Regions from separate parts of the Streptomyces sp. NBC_00016 genome, predicted to be linked through region 1. Evidence: riboswitches for the same ligand, from Rfam matches in the RefSeq annotation. Region 1 holds a riboswitch; each other region holds the start of a gene.
The links. A riboswitch is a leader RNA that binds a small molecule or an ion and turns the genes downstream of it on or off. The one in region 1 is predicted to bind cobalamin.
Positions count from the first base shown of each region.

Region 2: linked by a shared signal. The riboswitch ahead of OG933_RS33230 (cobalamin biosynthesis protein) and the one ahead of metE (5-methyltetrahydropteroyltriglutamate--homocysteine S-methyltransferase) in region 1 are both predicted to bind cobalamin.
Region 3: linked by a shared signal. The riboswitch ahead of OG933_RS36895 (energy-coupling factor ABC transporter permease) and the one ahead of metE (5-methyltetrahydropteroyltriglutamate--homocysteine S-methyltransferase) in region 1 are both predicted to bind cobalamin.
Region 4: linked by a shared signal. The riboswitch ahead of OG933_RS10485 (ABC transporter substrate-binding protein) and the one ahead of metE (5-methyltetrahydropteroyltriglutamate--homocysteine S-methyltransferase) in region 1 are both predicted to bind cobalamin.

Region 1 is NZ_CP108304.1:1,418,092-1,422,692, forward strand. Features, by position in the region: gene OG933_RS06375 (nuclear transport factor 2 family protein) at 1-409, shown strand, start outside; gene OG933_RS06380 (hypothetical protein) at 443-712, opposite strand; cobalamin riboswitch at 1,086-1,318, shown strand; gene metE (5-methyltetrahydropteroyltriglutamate--homocysteine S-methyltransferase) at 1,483-3,801, shown strand; gene OG933_RS06390 (universal stress protein) at 4,175-4,601, shown strand, end outside.
Region 2 is NZ_CP108304.1:7,520,998-7,525,598, reverse strand. Features, by position in the region: gene OG933_RS33240 (anion permease) at 264-1,517, shown strand; gene OG933_RS33235 (hypothetical protein) at 1,552-1,773, shown strand; cobalamin riboswitch at 1,904-2,046, shown strand; gene OG933_RS33230 (cobalamin biosynthesis protein) at 2,146-3,144, shown strand; gene OG933_RS33225 (cobyric acid synthase) at 3,141-4,601, shown strand, end outside.
Region 3 is NZ_CP108304.1:8,303,958-8,308,558, reverse strand. Features, by position in the region: gene OG933_RS36900 (SpoIIE family protein phosphatase) at 1-1,394, opposite strand, end outside; cobalamin riboswitch at 1,607-1,791, shown strand; gene OG933_RS36895 (energy-coupling factor ABC transporter permease) at 1,821-2,570, shown strand; gene OG933_RS36890 (energy-coupling factor ABC transporter substrate-binding protein) at 2,567-3,079, shown strand; gene cbiQ (cobalt ECF transporter T component CbiQ) at 3,086-3,847, shown strand; gene OG933_RS36880 (energy-coupling factor ABC transporter ATP-binding protein) at 3,844-4,601, shown strand, end outside.
Region 4 is NZ_CP108304.1:2,353,695-2,358,295, forward strand. Features, by position in the region: gene aceB (malate synthase A) at 1-995, shown strand, start outside; gene OG933_RS10475 (SelT/SelW/SelH family protein) at 1,018-1,305, opposite strand; gene OG933_RS10480 (HipA family kinase) at 1,302-2,216, opposite strand; cobalamin riboswitch at 2,376-2,501, shown strand; gene OG933_RS10485 (ABC transporter substrate-binding protein) at 2,590-3,681, shown strand; gene OG933_RS10490 (FecCD family ABC transporter permease) at 3,678-4,601, shown strand, end outside.

The DNA of each region.
Region 1 (4,601 bases):
GAAGTTCGAGGGCGACTGGGCCCGTGGCTATGTCACCGACGACGTCCGGACGACGACCCCGATCGGCGCGGCCGACGGCGTCGAAGCGATGGCACACGCCAGGAAGGCACTCGAGAGGTACGCCCGCACCCAGCACATCACCTCCGACCTCGTGATCGACGTCGAACCGGCCTCGGGGAGGGCCACGGCGTCCTGGAACGCGTTGATGACGCACGTTCACCACGACACCACGCTTCGGCAGCGCGGCGAGGACGCCGACCCTCTCTTCACGGTGGGCGGCTACTGGGAGGCCGAACTGCGGCGCGAGCGCGAGGGCTGGCGCATCAGCCGTATGTCCGTCCAGGCGTTGTGGACCACAGGTCAGCCGCCCGAGCTGGACCCGGAGATCCGGCCGGCACCGGTTGCGTGACGCACCGCTGCGGTCGGCCCGCGGTGCGCGCGGCTACTGCTCCGTGGGCGTGGATCCGGGCCGGAAGGCATCAGCGAGGACCGCGTACCTGGTGGCGGTCTCCAGGTGCTCGTCATTGCGGCGGCGCAGGTGTTCGTACGACGCGAGCCAGTACCGGGCCTGATGCAGACAGTGGGCCCTGACCTGCTCGTCGTTCATGCCGTGGATCTCGAGCCCGGCCAACGGCGGAAGGATGTGCGCCGGTTCGGGCTGCCCGGAGGGCTCGGATTCGGGACTGCGGTTCCAGGGACGGTCCTTGGACATGGTCATCCTCGCTTACGTGGAAGTGAAAGTGGAATCGAAGAGGGAGAGGACACGGACGGGGAGGCGGAGACGGCGCAGCCACGCCGAGCCGGGCTTGCGGGAAGGAAGCCAACGGTAGCGGCAGCGGGGAGGACGCCTCCTGCCTGACCGCCCGACCGGAACGCAGTACCGGATACGGCACGAGGTGGGCGGGGCCGATCTCGCAGCCGAGTCACCTCGTCCGGCACGCGGAGACCACGTGGTGGCTGAAGGCGGGGAGGAAGCGCGACTACGGCGTTTCCCGCCCTCGGCGCATTCCAAGCATGCCGTACGCGTGTTCCACCTCACCAGCCGAATGGCCGAGGTGATCCACCGCGCCGGAGGACCGCCCCGTAGGCTGGCCGGTGCAGCTGGTTCGCCCCGTCCGCCAGGCGGGATGCGTCGCAAGAGGGAACCCGGTGGAAATCCGGGACTGCCCCGCAGCGGTGAACGGGAACGACCGCCGTCATACGCACTGGACCCACGAACAGGGTCTGGGAAGCGACGGCCAGTAGGTGTCTCGTACGCACTCCGTACGACGAGACGTGCCCGTGAGTCCGAAGACCTGCCCGTTGCCCGCGCACGAAAGGACTCGTGCGCGGAAATCCCGGTGACCTCGTGGGCGGGTCGGCGTACATATCAGGCGAACGACCGCGCCGCGCCGCGCGGGATCGGTCCGCCCGGTTCGTCACCCCTTCGCGCTCGCGTCCCGTCCCGGGATCCCAGGGAGATATCTCGCGAAGGAGATTTCCGTGACAGCGAAGTCCGCAGCCGCGGCAGCTCGGGCCACCGTGTACGGCTACCCCCGTCAGGGCCCGAACCGGGAACTGAAGAAGGCCGTCGAGGGCTACTGGAAGGGCCGCGTCACCGCCGACACCCTCCGGACCACCGCCGCCGAACTGCGCACCGCCAACTGGCGGCAGCTCGCCGACGCCGGCATCCACGAGGTCCCGACCGGCGACTTCTCGTACTACGACCACGTCCTGGACACCACCGTCATGGTCGGCGCGGTCCCCGCCCGCCACCGCGACGCCGTCGACACCGATCCGCTCGACGGCTACTTCGCCATGGCACGCGGCACCCAGGATGTCGCGCCGCTCGAGATGACCAAGTGGTTCGACACCAACTACCACTATCTGGTGCCCGAGTTGGGCCCGGACACCGTCTTCACGGCCGATCCGGCCAAGCAGGTCGCCGAGCTCGGGGAGGCCCTCGCCCTCGGGTTGAGCGCCCGCCCGGTACTGGTCGGCCCGGTCACCTACCTGCTGCTCGCCAAGCCCGCCCCGGGCGTGCCCGCGGACTTCGAGCCGCTCACCCTGCTGGACCGGCTGCTGCCGGTGTACGCCGAGGTCCTCGCCGACCTGCGCGCAGCCGGCGCCGAGTGGGTACAGCTGGACGAGCCCGCCCTCGTGCAGGACCGCACCCCGGCCGAACTGGACGCCGCCGCCCGCGCCTACCGCGCTCTCGGCTCCCTGACCGACCGGCCCAAGCTCCTGGTCGCCTCCTACTTCGACCGGCTCGGCGACGCCCTGCCGGTCCTGGCCAAGGCCCCTGTCGACGGACTCGCCCTCGACTTCACCGACGCCGCGGCCGCCAACCTCGACGCCCTCGCGGCCGTGGGCGGTCTGCCCGGCAAGCGGCTGGTCGCCGGTGTCGTCAACGGCCGCAACGTCTGGATCAACGATCTGGAGAAGTCCCTCGCCACCCTCGGCACCCTGCTCGGGCTGGCCGACCGGGTCGACGTGGCCGCCTCCTGCTCGCTGCTCCACGTGCCCCTCGACACGGCCCTGGAGCGGGACATCGAGCCGCAGATCCGGCGCTGGCTGGCCTTCGCCCGCCAGAAGACCGTCGAAGTCGTCACCCTCGCCAGGGGCCTGGCCCTCGGCACCGACGCGATCACCGGCGAACTGGCCGCGAACCGGGCCGACCTGGCCGCCCGGGCCACCTCCCCCCTCACCCACGACCCGGCCGTCCGCGCCCGCGCCGCCGCCGTCAGGGACACCGACGCCCGCCGCTCCCAGCCGTACGCGGAGCGGGCCGCGGCCCAGCGCGCCCACCTCCGCCTGCCGATCCTGCCGACCACCACCATCGGATCCTTCCCGCAGACCGGCGAACTGCGCACCGCCCGCGCCGACCTGCGCACCGGCCGGATCGACACCGCCGGCTACGAGGAGCGCATCAGGGCCGAGATCCAGGACGTCGTCTCCTTCCAGGAGAAGGCGGGCCTGGACGTCCTCGTGCACGGCGAGCCCGAACGCAACGACATGGTGCAGTACTTCGCCGAGCAGCTCACCGGGTACCTGGCCACGGAGCAAGGCTGGGTGCAGTCGTACGGCACCCGTTACGTCCGCCCGCCGATCCTGGCCGGCGACATCTCCCGCCCCGAACCGATGACCGTGCGCTGGACGACGTACGCCCAGTCCCTCACCGACCGCCCGGTCAAGGGCATGCTCACCGGCCCCGTCACCATGCTGGCCTGGTCCTTCGTCCGCGACGACCAGCCCCTCGGCGACACCGCCCGCCAGGTCGCCCTCGCCCTGCGCGACGAGGTCGACGATCTGGAGGCGGGCGGGACTTCGGTGATCCAGGTGGACGAACCCGCGCTGCGCGAGACCCTGCCGCTGCGGACCGTCGACCGCCCGGCCTACCTGGCCTGGGCCACCGAGGCGTTCCGGCTCAGCACCGGCGCAGTGCGTCCGGACACGCAGATCCACACCCACATGTGCTACGCCGAGTTCGGCGACATCGTCCAGGCCATCGACGATCTCGACGCCGACGTCATCAGCCTCGAAGCCGCCCGCTCGCACATGCAGGTGGCCCGTGAACTCGCCGCGCACGGCTACCCGCGCGAGGCCGGGCCGGGTGTCTACGACATCCACTCCCCCCGCGTCCCGAGCACCGAGGAGGCCGCCGAGCTGCTCCGTACCGGGCTCAGGGCCATTCCCGCCGAGCGGCTCTGGGTCAACCCCGACTGCGGCCTGAAGACCCGCGGCTGGCCCGAGACCCGGGCCTCGCTGGAGAACCTGGTCGCCGCCGCCCGCGCCGTGCGCGAGGAACTCTCCGCGTCCTGACGGCAGGCCGCGCGGCCGAGCGGGCCGGGGGAGGAAGCAGTCGTCGTCCTCCCCCGGCCCCCGGCCCCGGCATCGGCATCGGCATCGGCAGGGCGGGAGCGCTCTTCCCGAGATCGGCCCGGCCACCCTGGCGGCGGAACTGTACGCCGCGCGCAGCGGGGCCGCCGACTACATCCGCACCCACGATGTCGCCGCCCTCCGCGACGCGCTCACCGTTTTCGAAGCCCTGGAACTGGCCAAGGAGGGTGGGTGGTGACGGAGGGAAAGGGAGCACGGGCTGTTCGGAGCCTTGCAGGGTAGGTGGGGTGGAAGCGGTTTTGCGGAAGGTCGCCGCCCGGAGGGACCGGCCGGCGCACGCAGAACGGAGGATGCGATGTCCGAGTCACGCCCGTCCTCGGCCGGCCGTGTCGTCGTGGGGGTGAGCGGCTCGCTGGGGAGTCTCACCGCCCTGGTCCGGGCCGCCGACGAGGCGCGGCGCCGGGGTGCCGAGCTCTGGCCGGTGCTGGCCTGGGAGCCGCCGGGCGGGGAGCTCGCCGCCCGCAGGACGACGGCCGCGGCCGTTCTGGTCGAGGACTGGGAGCGGCTGGCGCGTGAGCGGCTGCTCGGTGCCCTGCGTGAGGTGTTCGGCGGTGACGGCCAGGGTTTGCGTACCCGCCCCCTCATCGCGCGCGGCACCCCGGGTCCGGCGCTGGTCGGCACCGCCGACCGGGAGGGCGACCTCCTCGTGGTCGGCGCCGGACGGCGTGGCCTGCTGCACCGTGCGCTGTGGCCGTCGACCAGCCGTTACTGCCTCGCCCATG
Region 2 (4,601 bases), 6.1 Mb from region 1:
CCCTTCTGACAGCACTTCTGACAGTACGCCGACAGCGGCAGCCCCCGGGTGACCAGAATCTCTTTCGCGGCTCCGGGAGCCGGTCGCGCAGGCCCGCCAAAGACGGGTGACCGTACGGCGCTTGACCCCGGCCCCGGCGCGGCGACGGAAGACCGCCGCACCCCCCTTGCACAGACACCCGGATGCCCTGTTCAGTTCATCTTCCGTTCACCCAGATTGCTTACGGTCAACGCGCCAATGACTTCGAACGATTGCCTGGGTAAATGGAAAACTTCTCGCTGATCCTCGCGATTGTGGTCGTCACCGCACTCGCGTTCGATTTCACGAACGGTTTCCACGACACCGCCAACGCGATGGCCACCACCATCTCGACCGGTGCACTCAAGCCCAAGGTTGCGGTGGCCATGTCCGCCGCGCTCAACCTTGTGGGAGCTTTCCTCTCGGTGGAGGTCGCCAACACGATCTCCAAGGGTCTCGTCGACGAGACCGGCATCCGTCCCGAGGTCATCTTCGCCGCCCTGGTCGGCGCGATCCTCTGGAACCTCCTGACCTGGCTGGTGGGCCTGCCCTCCAGTTCCTCGCACGCCCTGATGGGCGGTCTGATCGGCGCCACCATCGCCTCGGCCGGTATGGGCGCGGTGCACGGTGACGCCCTGGTCACCAAGGTGCTGATCCCGGCGATCGCGGCACCGATCGTCGCGGGCGTCGCGGCCATGCTCGCGACCCGCCTCTCCTACACCCTCGGCAAGAAGGCCGACGGCAAGGCGGCGGCCAAGGGCTACCGCGCGGGCCAGATCGCCTCGGCCGGCCTGGTCTCCCTCGCCCACGGCACCAACGACGCGCAGAAGACGATGGGCATCATCACCCTGGCCCTGGTGGCCGGCGGTGCCGTGGCCCCCGACTCCGACCCGCCCACCTGGGTCATCCTCTCCGCCGGCCTGGCCATCGCGCTCGGCACCTACCTCGGCGGCTGGCGCATCATCCGCACCATGGGCAAGGGCCTGACCGACCTCCAGCCGCAGCAGGGCTTCGCCGCCCAGACCAGCGCGGCCACGGTCATCCTGGCCTCCTCGCACCTCGGCTTCTCCCTCTCCACCACGCACTCGGTCTCCGGTGCGGTGATGGGCGCCGGGCTGGGCCGCAAGGGCGGTGTGGTCCGCTGGTCGACGGCGACCCGGATGTTCGTCGCGTGGGGCCTGACCCTCCCGGCCGCGGCCCTGGTGGGCGCGCTCGCCGAGTCCGTCACCGGCCTGGGCGACTGGGGCACGGCCCTCGTCGCGGTCTTCCTGATCGCCTCCAGCGCGGCCATCTGGAAGGTCTCCCGGCGCGAGGTCGTCGACGCCTCGAACGTCAACGAGCCCGACGAGCCCGCGGGCGTCGTCACGACGGCGATCGCCGCCGTCACCCCGCCGCCCGCGGGCACCCTGGCCGAGGACCTCACGGACCTGACGGCCACGATCCCCGGCCCGGCGGCAGAGCCCGCGACCCCCGCCGCTCCCCCGGCCGCGGCCGTCTGAGCCCGCGCACCCGGCACGAAGGAAGAGAAGCAGCATGAAGATCGACTGGGCAGCCCTGGGCTCTGTCTTCGGCGTCAGCCTCGTGGTCACCGTCGGCCTCGTCGCCCTGTTCACCCTCGGCGTCATGGGCCTGTCGCGGCAGGAACGCGCGTCGGCGCAGGGCGGCTCGGCCACCCTCGCGGTGACCGGCGCGTACGCGTGCTTCGCGGCCTGCGCGGCGGCGGTGGCGTACGGGATCTCACTGATCGTCGCCTGACGCACCATCCGAACACCCCTGGGGTGCGGGACGGATCACCGTCCCGCACCTCTTGTCGTTCGCGGCCCCGCCGACCCGCCCTGTGTGGGGTTCTGCACACTCGAGCCTCGCAGGTCAAAGGCAAGTTGACGGCTCTTGCGGGCCGTGGTGGACTGCCCGAGCCATGTACGGCAGCAGAAGAGGAAGCCGGTGTGAATCCGGCGCGGTCCCGCCACTGTGACCGGGGTAGAAACCCCCGGGAGCCAGGAACTCTCGCCGCCGGTCTCGTCGAACCAGGGCGTGGACACCCTGAGTGAGGACATATCGCCATGCTCGCTCGGCCGTTGAGGCACAGCACCAGGTCGCTGCCCGACCCCACGGCCGGCTGAGCCGATGCGTGCCGATCGCCTCTACGCGTACGGCGCCGCCACCGGCCTTCTGGGCGACCTGCTGCTCGGCGATCCCCGCCGAGGGCATCCCGTCGCCGCGTTCGGGCGGGCCGCCGGTGCCGTCGAGCGGCTGCTGTGGCGGGACCACCGGGGAAGCGGGGCCCTGCACGCCGTCGTGTGCGCCGGCGGGGTCGTGGCCCTGGGCGCCGTCGCCGAGCGGGCCGTACGCCGCTCCCCCGCCGCCACCGTCGCTCTCGTCTCCGCCGCCACCTGGGCCGTGGTCGGGGGCAGTTCACTGGTCCGGGAGGCCCGGGCCATCGGCCGGGCGCTCGAAGCGGGGGACGTCGAGGCCGCCCGGGAGCGGCTGCCGCATCTGTGCGGGCGGGATCCGCAGGCCCTGGACGCCGACGGGATCGCCCGGGCGGTCTTGGAGTCCGTCGCCGAGAACACCTCCGACGCCGTCGTGGGGGCGCTGGTGTGGGGGGCCGTGGGCGGGGTGCCGGGCCTGGTCGGGTTCCGGGCCGTCAACACCCTGGACGCCATGGTCGGTCACCGGTCGCCGAGGTATCTGCGCTACGGCTGGGCGGCCGCCCGTCTCGACGACGTCGCCGGATGGCCGGGAGCCCGGCTGACCGCCGTGCTCGCCGCCCTCGCGGGGGACGATCCGCGGGGCGCCGTGCGGGCCTGGCGGGCCGACGCCCGCCGGCATCCGAGCCCCAACGCCGGGCCGGTGGAAGCGTCCTTCGCGGGCGCCCTCGGGGTGCGGCTGGGCGGGACCCTGTCGTACGCCGGGCGGGTCGAGCACCGGCCCGTGCTGAACGGCGCGGCCGGGCGGCCCGTCGTCGCCCGGGACATCGAACGTGCCGCGCGGCTCTCCCGCCGCGTCGGTCTGCTCGCGCTCGGCGTCACCGTCGCCGCGCGCGTCGTCGCCACGAACATCGTCGCGAGCAACCAGCGCAACCAGGGCAGCCAGCGGAACCAGCTGAAGGGGCGTACGACATGAGCGGGGGTCTCCTCGTCGCCGGCACCACCTCCGACGCCGGCAAGAGCGTCGTCACGGCCGGGATCTGCCGGTGGCTGGTGCGGCAGGGGGTGAAGGTCGCACCCTTCAAGGCGCAGAACATGTCCCTCAACTCGTTCGTGACGACGGAGGGCGCCGAGATCGGGCGGGCCCAGGCCATGCAGGCCCAGGCCTGCCGGGTGGAGCCGACCGCGCTGATGAACCCCGTGCTGCTCAAGCCGGGCGGTGAGCAGAGCAGTCAGGTCGTGCTCCTCGGCAAGCCGGTGGGCGAGATGACCGCCCGTGGGTATCACGGGGGGCGGCAGCAGAAACTCCTCGGAACCGTTCTCGACTGCCTCGCCGAGTTGCGGGGCACGTATGACGCGGTGATCTGTGAGGGGGCGGGCAGTCCGGCCGAGATCAATCTGCGGCGGACCGACATCGTGAACATGGGGATCGCGCGGGGCGCGCGGCTGCCCGTGCTCGTCGTCGGCGACATCGACCGCGGGGGCGTCTTCGCCTCCTTCTTCGGCACCGTCGCCCTGCTCTCGCCCGAGGACCAGGAGCTGGTCGCCGGGTTCCTGGTCAACAAGTTCCGGGGGGACGTCTCCCTGCTGGAGCCGGGCCTGGACATGCTGCACGGGCTCACCGGGCGGCGGACGTACGGCGTACTGCCGTTCCGGCACGGGCTCGGGATCGACGAGGAGGACGGGCTGAGGGTCTCGCTGCGCGGGACCGTACGGGAGTCGAACACCGCCCCGCCCGTCGGCGAGGACGTGCTGCGCATCGCCGTCTGCGCCGTCCCGCTCATGTCCAACTTCACGGACGTGGACGCGCTGGCCGCCGAACCCGGCGTCGTCGTGCGGTTCGTGGACCGGCCCGAGGAACTGGCCGACGCCGACCTGGTGGTGATTCCGGGGACCCGGGGCACCGTGCGCGCCCTGGAGTGGCTCCGGGAGCGGGGGCTGGCCGAGGCGATCCTGCGCAGGGCCGCCGAGCAGCGGCCCGTCCTCGGCATCTGCGGTGGCTTCCAGCTCCTCGGCGAGCACATCGAGGACGAGGTCGAGAGCCGGCTGGGACAGGTGGCGGGCCTCGGAGTCCTCCCGGTCCGGGTGCGGTTCGCCCGCGAGAAGACCCTCACCCGGCCGGTGGGGGAAGCCCTCGGCGAGCGGGTCGAGGGGTACGAGATCCATCACGGGGTCGCCGACGTCCAGGGGGGCGAGGCGTTCCTCACCGACGACCGCGGACACGGCCTGGACGGCTGCCGGGTCGGACAGACCTGGGGCACGCACTGGCACGGCTCGCTGGAGTCGGACGGATTCCGGCGGGCCTTCCTGCGCGAGGTGGCGGCCGCCGCGGGCCGTCGTTTCGTGCCCGCCGCCGACACCTCGTTCGCCGGGCTGCGCGAGGAGCAGCTCGACCGGCTCGGCGACCTGATCGAACAGCACGCGGACACCGAC
Region 3 (4,601 bases), 6.9 Mb from region 1:
GCGATCAGCCCGGCGGTGGAGGTGAGGACGGCCCGCTCCTCCGGAAGGAAGGGGTGGGGCCGGTCGTAGGCGAGCACCAGGGAGCCGACGGGACGTCCGGAGGTGATCAGCGGCAGGAAGGCCCAGGCGGCCATGCCGTCCTGGAGGACCGCGGGGGGATACGCACGCCTGAGCTCGGCGAAGGTGGCGAAGAAGCCCGGAACGCCGGTGGTCAGGGTGCGCACGGCGGGGGTGTCGGAGGTGAGCGGGGCGGCGTCGAAACGCTGCATGAGGTCGGCGGAGTAGCCGCGGTAGCCGATGATCCGCAGGCGTCCGTCCTCCGCCGTCATCAGCGCGAGGGCCCTGGCCCCGAAGGCGGACGGGAGCTGTTCGGCGACCTGGTCGACCACGTCCCGGACCCCGACGGCCTCGGTGAGCGTGGCCGCCAGGTGCATCAGGTGGTAGAGGGTGGCGGCCCGGCCGGGCGTGGCGGCAGCCGCCGGATGCGGTCGCGGCGGGCCGCTGAGCGGAGCGTGGGCGTGCGCCGAGTGGGTGGGGGCGATGTACACGCTGATGCCGGAGGCGTCCGGGTGCAGCCGGAAGGACAGCCACCGGTCCGGCGGCCGCAGGGCGGTGAAGGAGGTCGGTTCGCGGCTGATCAGGGCCGCCCGGTAGCTGTCCTCGGCGATCGGGTCGTCGAGCCAGGGCAGCGCCTCCCACGGCTTGGTGCCGAGCAGGTCGGGGACGGCGGAGCCGAGCAGCCGGGCGGCCGTGGTGGTGGCGAAGGTGATGCGGCCGTCCACGTCCAGCGAGCAGCAGCCGCCGGGGAAGCGCTCGGCGAAGTCGACGGCGGACTGCGCCTGGGCCGCTGCGACCGGCCGGGCCCGGAGCGGCGGCAGCACCCGTGGCACCCCGCCGACCCGCACGGGGTGTCCGTCGGCGGCGGCCCGCCGCAGGAACTGACCCACCCGGAGGCAGAGGCCGGTCATGGCCTCCCGTTCGCGCACGCTCAGCTGTGCCGGGTGCGAGGCGGGCCACTGGAGCACCAACCCGCCCCAGACCTCCTCCCCGGTGGTGATCGGGGCGGCGGCCAGCGAGAAGCGGTACGGCACGACGAGCGACAGACGCGGATAGCGGCGCGCCATCTCCTCCGCGCCGCCGATCCACACCAGGCGTCGTTCCCGCACGGCGTCGGACACCGGGGACGCGGCCGTCAGCGCCACTCGCGCCCAGGGCATGGAGATCTCCCAGGGGAGCCCGCCCAGTACGGCGAGCCACAGCACCGTCTCGTCGGCCGCCGGCAGGTACACGGCGGTCACGGAGGCGCCGGTCTCCCGCGCGGCCTCGGCCAGGACCGTGTCCAGCGACTCCGGATCACGGCCCCCACCCGACCCGGCAGCGGCAGCATCCGGCACACTCTCACCTTCCCCGCAGCACAGGGGGCGCTCGCTGAACGACGCGCAGACCCCCGGGCGCCGAGGGCCGTCACCCCTACGGCGGACCCTACGCCGACCGTGCGGACGCGGCATTTCGTCGGGCCCGCGGACGGCGTCCGTGCGCCGGGGTGAGCCGTCGTCCGCCGTCTTCGCGCCCCACATCGCCGCTTGTCAGCGCCTCTGTGCGGGCACTACTGTCACCACGCCTTGGTGAACGGGAAATCCGGTGTGATGCCGGTGCGGCCCTCGCCACTGTGATCGGGAAGTCCGGCTCCGGCCCTCGCGGGCAGCCACTGGGTCCTTGAGACCCGGGAAGGCGGAGCACGGGCGGTGGTACCCGTGAGCCAGGAGACCGGCCAAGGCACGTCAACCATCCACGAGGTGCTGGAGAGGGTCTGCTCAGCCATGCACATAGCCGAGGGTTTTCTGCCTCCGGCGCATGCGATCGCCTGGGGCGTCGCATCCGCGCCATTCGTCGTCCACGGAGTACGGTCACTCACCCGTGAGGTCAAGGAGCACCCCGAGAGCACCCTGCTCCTCGGCGCCTCCGGAGCCTTCACGTTCGTACTGTCCGCGCTGAAACTGCCTTCGGTGACCGGGAGTTGCTCACACCCCACCGGCACGGGGCTCGGCGCCATCCTGTTCCGGCCGCCGATCATGGCGGTGCTGGGCACCATCACCCTGCTCTTCCAGGCCCTGTTGCTCGCCCACGGCGGCCTGACGACGCTCGGCGCCAACGTCTTCTCGATGGCCGTCGTCGGGCCCTGGGCGGGTTACGCGGTCTACCGGCTGCTGCGGCGGTTCGAGGTGCCGCTGATGGTCACGGTGTTCTTCGGCGCGTTCGTGGCCGACCTGTCCACCTACTGCGTCACCAGCGTGCAGCTGGCGCTCGCCTTCCCGGACCCGAGCAGCGGATTCCTGGGCGCGCTCGGCAAGTTCGGCTCCATCTTCGCCGTCACCCAGATCCCGCTCGCGGTCAGCGAGGGGCTCCTCACGGTGTTCGTGATGCGACTGCTGACCCAGTCCAGCAAGGGTGAACTGACCAGGCTGGGCGTGCTCGTGACCGGCGGCCGGACCAAGGCCGGCGCCGACGCGGGGACCGAGGCCGGGACCGAGGCCGGGACCGAGGCCGGGACCGAGGCGGTGGCCCGGTGAGCCGTAACGCGAAGATCAACGCCCTGCTGCTGTTCGTGGTGGCCGCGCTGGCCGTCCTGCCGCTGGCCCTCGGGCTCGGCGACCACAAGGAGGAGCCGTTCACGGGCGCCGACTCGGAGGCGGAGACGGCGATCACCGAGATCCGGCCGGACTACGAACCCTGGTTCTCGCCCCTGTACGAGCCGCCGTCCGGCGAGATCGAGTCGGCACTGTTCGCCCTTCAGGCGGCCCTCGGTGCGGGGGTCCTCGCCTACTACTTCGGTCTGCACCGGGGACGGCGCCAGGGCGAACTCCGGGCCCTGGCCCAGCGGGACACCACGACCTCGACGACCTCGACGACCTCGGCAGCGGCGAAGACCTCGACGACAGCGAGGACCTCGCAGAGCACCGAGAGCGACGAGAAGACCGGGAACGCCGGGAACGCCGGGAACACAGGGAACACAGGGAACACCGCGAGATCCCATCCCTCCGAGAGCGCCTCCGAAGCGTCCGCTCCCGAACGGACCTGAGCCCGCGTGCTGCCGATCGACGCGGCGGCGCACAGCAGTCGCTGGCGCCACCGCCATCCCGTGGACAAGGCCGTGCTGGGACTGGGCCTCACCGTGCTCGCCATCTCCCTGCCGCCCTGGCCCGGCGCCGCCCTGGTCCTGGTGACGGCGCTCGTCATCCTGCTGGGACCCGCGGGGGTGCCGGGCCGGCGGCTGTGGCGCGCCTACCGGGTACCGCTGGGCTTCTGCGTGACCGGTGCGCTCACCCTGCTCGTGCAGGTCGGCGGCCCGGACCGGTTCGTGGCCCTGGCCGACGGCGGTCCGGTGCGCGCCGGGGAGCTGCTGCTGCGTACCTCGGCGGCCTCCCTCGGGGTCCTCCTCCTCGCGTTCACCACCCCGATGTCCGACCTGCTGCCCCGCCTGGTCAGGGCCGGAGTGCCCGCGCCCGTCGTGGACGTCGCGCTGGTGACGTACCGCATGAGCTTCCTGCTGCTCGACTCCGTGCGCCGGATCCGAGAAGCGCAGGCGGCCCGGCTCGGGCACAGCACCCGGGCCGCGGAGTGGCGTTCGCTGGCCGGGCTCGGCGCCACCGCGTTCGTCCGTGCCTTCGACCGGGCGGCTCGCCTCCAGGACGGGCTGGCCGGACGCGGCTACGACGGCACCCTGCGCGTCCTGGTGCCCGAGGCCCGCGTCTCCGTCCGCTTCACGGCCGCCAGCGCCGCGCTCTTCGCGGCCCTGGTCGCCCTCACCTTCGTACTGCAATCCGTACTGGAAAGGCCGCTGTCATGAGCGAGCCCGCACTGGTCGCCCTGCGGGGTGCCTCCTTCGCCTACGAGGACGGCCCGGCCGTGCTCAGCGGCCTGGACTTCGAGGTCCACGCGGGGCGCGCGCTCGCCCTGCTGGGCCGCAACGGCAGCGGCAAGACCACGCTGATGCGGCTGCTGAGCGGTGGACTGCGGCCGGGCAAGGGCGAGTTGCGGGTCGAGGGGCGCCCGGTGACGTACGACCGCAAGGGGCTGACCCGGCTGCGTACGACCGTGCAGCTGGTGGTCCAGGACCCGGACGACCAGCTGTTCGCCGCGTCCGTCGCCCAGGACGTGTCGTTCGGCCCGCTGAACCTCGGCCTGCCCGACACCGAGGTGAGGGCCCGGATCGAGGAGGCGCTCGCGGCCCTGGACATCACCGCCCTGGCCGACCGGCCCACCCATCTGCTCTCCTACGGCCAGCGCAAGCGCACCGCGATCGCCGGCGCCGTCGCGATGCGGCCCCGGGTGCTGATCCTCGACGAACCGACCGCCGGACTCGACCCCGACGGCCAGGAACGGCTGCTCGCGATTCTCGGCCGACTGCGCGAGTCCGGCACGACCGTGGTCATGGCCACCCACGACGTCGACCTGGCCCTGCGCTGGGCCGACGACGCGACCCTGCTCACCCCGTCCGGCGCGCGCACCGGCCCCGCCGCCACGACACTCGCCCGCACGGACCTCCTCCAACAGGCGGGCCTGCGGCTGCCCTGGGGCGTCGCCGCCGCCCAACTCCTGCG
Region 4 (4,601 bases), 940 kb from region 1:
ACTTCTACCTGCCGAAGACGGAGTCGCACCTGGAGGCCCGCCTCTGGAACGAGGTGTTCGTCTTCGCGCAGGACCACGTCGGCATCCCGCAGGGCACCGTCCGCGCCACCGTGCTCATCGAGACGATCACGGCCGCGTACGAGATGGACGAGATCCTGTACGAACTCCGCGACCACGCCTCCGGGTTGAACGCCGGCCGCTGGGACTACCTGTTCTCCATCGTCAAGAACTTCCGTGACGGCGGGGCCAGGTTCGTCCTCCCGGACCGCAACGCGGTCACGATGACCGCCCCGTTCATGCGGGCGTACACCGAACTCCTCGTCCGCACCTGCCACAAGCGCGGGGCGCACGCGATCGGCGGCATGGCGGCCTTCATCCCGTCCCGCCGCGACGAGGAGGTCAACAAGGTCGCCTTCGAGAAGGTCAAGGCGGACAAGGACCGCGAGGCGAACGACGGTTTCGACGGGTCGTGGGTGGCCCACCCGGACCTGGTGCCGATCGCCATGGCCTCCTTCGACGCCGTGCTCGGCGACCGGCCGAACCAGAAGGACCGGCTGCGCGAGGACGTCGACGTCAAGGCGGCCGACCTGATCGCCGTCGACTCGCTGGAGGCACGGCCGACCTACCCGGGCCTGGTCAACGCCGTGCAGGTCGGCATCCGTTACATCGAGGCCTGGCTGCGCGGCCTGGGCGCGGTCGCCATCTTCAACCTGATGGAGGACGCGGCCACCGCCGAGATCTCCCGCTCGCAGATCTGGCAGTGGATCAACGCGGGGGTGGAGTTCGAGCACGACGGGACCACGGTGAAGGCCACGCCCGAGCTGGCCCGCGAGGTCGCCGCCGGGGAACTGGCCGCGATCCGCGCGGAGATCGGCGAGGAGGCCTTCACGGCCGGCCACTGGCAGCAGGCGCACGACCTGCTGCTGACCGTCGCCCTCGACGACGACTACGCGGACTTCCTCACCCTGCCGGCGTACGAGCAGCTGAGGGGCTGAGCACCGGCACCGGCCGGAAGGCTCACCTCTCCGAGTGGCCCAGGGACTTTCCCGGGGCCACTCGGTCACGTACGAGCTTCTTCACCGCGGTCGGTTCCGGGAAGCCCTGTTCGCGGCGGTCCCAGATCACCTCGTCGTCCACCCGGACGACGAAGACCCCGCCCTTGCCGGGCTTCAGGGCCAGCTCCGTCAGCTCCGCCTCGAAGGTCGTGAGCAGCTCCTGCGCCAGCCAGGCCGCGCGCGGCAGCCAGCGGCACTGGGTGCAGTACTCGATCTCGACCCGCCCGCTCGCGTCGCTCAGTTCGCTCATCCGAGGTGCACCGACCAATCCTGTTCCGCGGCCGGCTTGCCGTGCAGGTCGGGGACCCGCTTGAGCCAGTCGGGCCGTCCTTGCCGTGTCCTCGCCGCGCGCCGTGCCTCGTCGGCGGCGAGCTCCTCCGGGGCGGGGAAGTCGGTGGGCAGCCAGGCCGCCGAAGCCCGCACGCGCGCGTGGAGATAGCGCACATACGCCTCCCGGACCGCGTCCGGGGTCGTGAACCCCGCCTCGCCGGTCAGCCAGGCGTCCGGTACCTCCGCCACGATCCGGCGCAGCAGCTCCTCGGTCACCCTGGGCGCCAGCTCGGCGTCGGCCGCCCGGGTGTCCGGGGCGCAGCGGCCGAGGGCGTGGTGGCGGAAGTCGTAGCGCTTCTCGGGGTCGGCGCCGTCCCAGCGGTGGTGGAAGACGAGGGCGGCGCCGTGGTCGATGAGCCACAGCCGCGGCGGGGCGATGCCGAACGTCGGCCAGACCATCAGGTTGGAGCTGTGGACCGTCCGGTCGACGTTGACGGTCAGGGCGTCCAGCCAGACGATCCTCCCGGCCTCCAGCGGCTCCACCGGGAAGGCCTCGGCCACCTCCGGCGTGAAGTCCTCCGCACCCGGCAGGAAGTCCATCCCGAGGTTGAGCCCCGCGCTCGCGGCGTGCAGCTCCCGCACCTCCTGGTGCGGTTCCCGCTCCGCGATCGCCGGGTCGAACCGGACCAGGGCCAGTTCGGGAAAGCGCAGCCCGAGGGCGCGGGCCAGCTCGCCCACGATCACCTCGGCGACGAGCGCCTTGCGGCCCTGCGCGGAGCCCGTGAACTTCACGACGTAGGTGCCCAGGTCGTCGGCCTCGACGACGGCGGGCACGGAGCCGCCCGCCCGCAGCGGAGCGAGGTAGCGGGTCGCTGTGACCTCGGTCAACATGACTGCCTCCCTCTGGCCTGAAGGAGCATAGTAACCAGGCCCGACAGCCGACGAGAGGGCCCGAGCGGCCGTGCGGAAAGGCCCGCGGGCGGCCTCCGCGGCTGTGGTAGCTTGCCAAGGCCAGTCGAACCCATGTGCGCACGCGAGTGTGTACGGGTCAGGGAATCCGGTGCGAATCCGGAGCTGACGCGCAGCGGTGAGGGCGACGGGCGGGGCAACGGCCACTGGACGGCGTACGCGGTCCGGGAAGGCGCCTCGTCCGGGTGACCCCGAGTCCGAAGACCTGCTGGCCACCCCCGCCGCCGGGAGACGGCCGGGGGAGCACCGTACGACCGGGCTTCGCGCTTGAGCCCTCGACGCCGAAGGAAACCCTGTGCCGTTCGCACGTCCCGTCCGTTCCGCCCGGCCTGCCGTTCTGTTCCTGGCCGGTGTCCTGCTGCTGGCCGGCTGCGGCTCCTCGGGCCCGGCGGACCCCACCGGTTCGGCGGGCTCCACCGGTTCGGCGGGCTCCACCGGTTCGGCGGGGGAGAGCGGGGCCGCCGGCCGTCCGGTCCGTCTCGACAACTGCGGGCAGCAGGTCGTTGTCGACACCCCTCCGCGGCGGGCCGTCTCCCTCAACCAGGGCACGACCGAGATCATGCTCTCCCTCGGGCTGGCCGACCGCATGGTGGGCACCGCCACCTGGACCGACCCGGTGGCCGAGGGCCTGGAGAAGGCGAACGCGAAGGTGAAGCGCCTCGCCGACAACGCCCCCTCCTTCGAGACGGTCCTGGACACCGAACCCGACTTCGTCGCCGCCTCCTTCGCCTCCACCCTCGGCAAGGGCGGGGTCGCCCCGCGCGAGCAGTTCGACAAGCTCGGCGTGCCCACGTACCTCTCCCCCTCCGACTGTGTCGGCAAGGACAACAGCGGTGACGGCGACGGCGTCCGCACCGAGCCGCTGACCATGGACGCGGTCTACGGCGAAGTCCGCGACCTGGCCGAGGTCTTCGGTGTCCGGGAGCGCGGCGAGCGGCTCGTGGCCGGACTGAAGAGCCGGGTGACCAGGGCCACCGCCGGCCTCGACGCCCGGGGCGTGACCCTCATGTACTGGTTCGCCGACTCCCGGTCCCCGTATCTCGCGGGCTGCTGCGGCGCACCGGGCATCGTCACCGACGCGCTCGGCGCGAAGAACGCCTTCGACGACACCGAGGAGGAGTGGCCCCAGGTCAACTGGGAGACGGTCGCCGACCGCGACCCGGACCTCCTCGTCATCGGCGACCTGACCCGTAAGCAGCAGACGGCCGAGACCGCCACCCAGAAGATCGAGTTCCTGGAGTCGAACCCGGTCACCAAGAACATGACCGCGGTGAAGAAGAAGCGGTACGTGCTGCTGTCCGGACAGGCCATGAACCCGACCGTCAGGACCGTCGAGGGCATCGAGAAGGTGGCGGCGGCGCTGCGCGGCCAGGGCCTCGCGGGATGACCGCCGCGCCGTCGGCGTCCGAGGAGGCGGCGTCCGAGGCGCCGTCCAAGGCGGCGGCCAGGACGGCGGCCGTGGGCGGACTGCGCCGGGCGCTGCTGTGGGCGTCCGGTCTCGCGCTGCTGTGCGCCTCGGTCGCCGTGGCCATCACCATCGGCCCCGCGGACATCGCCGTCGGTGACGTGTGGTCCGCGGTGGCGGCCCATCTCGGCTGGGGGCAGGCGCAGTTGACTCCGCTGCGGGACGGCATCGTGTGGAACCTGCGGCTGCCGCGCACCCTGCTCGCCGCGGTGTGCGGCGCCGGCCTCGCGGTGTGCGGCGCCGTGATGCAGTCCCTGCTGCGCAATCCGCTCGCCGACCCCTTCGTCCTCGGGGTCTCCTCCGGCGCCTCCACCGGCGCGGTGCTGGTCGTCGTCCTCGGCGCGGGCGGCGGCCTCCTGTCGGTCTCCGGTGGCGCGTTCCTCGGCGCGCTGGTCTCCTTCGCGCTGGTACTGCTGCTCAGCCACACCCTCGGCGGCACCACGGACCGGGTGGTCCTCGCCGGAGTCGCCGCCATGCAGCTGTTCTCCGCGCTCACCTCCTTCGTCGTGATGACGGCCGCCGACGCGGAGACCACCCGCGGCATCCTGTTCTGGCTGCTCGGCTCGCTCAGCGGCGCCGACTGGACGGACGTGACCGTCGGCGCGGCCGCGCTGGTCGTGGCGCTGGCGGTCTGCCTCGGCCACGCCAGGACCCTGGACGCGTTCGCCTTCGGGCAGGACGCGGCCCTCTCCCTCGGCATCTCCGTGGCCCGCACCCGTCTGGTGCTGCTGTGCACGACCGCGCTGCTCACCGCCGCCCTGGTGAGTTCGGCCGGGGCGATCGGCTTCGTCGGCCTGGTGCTCCCGCACGCCGCGCGCGTCCTCACCGGCCCCGGCCACACC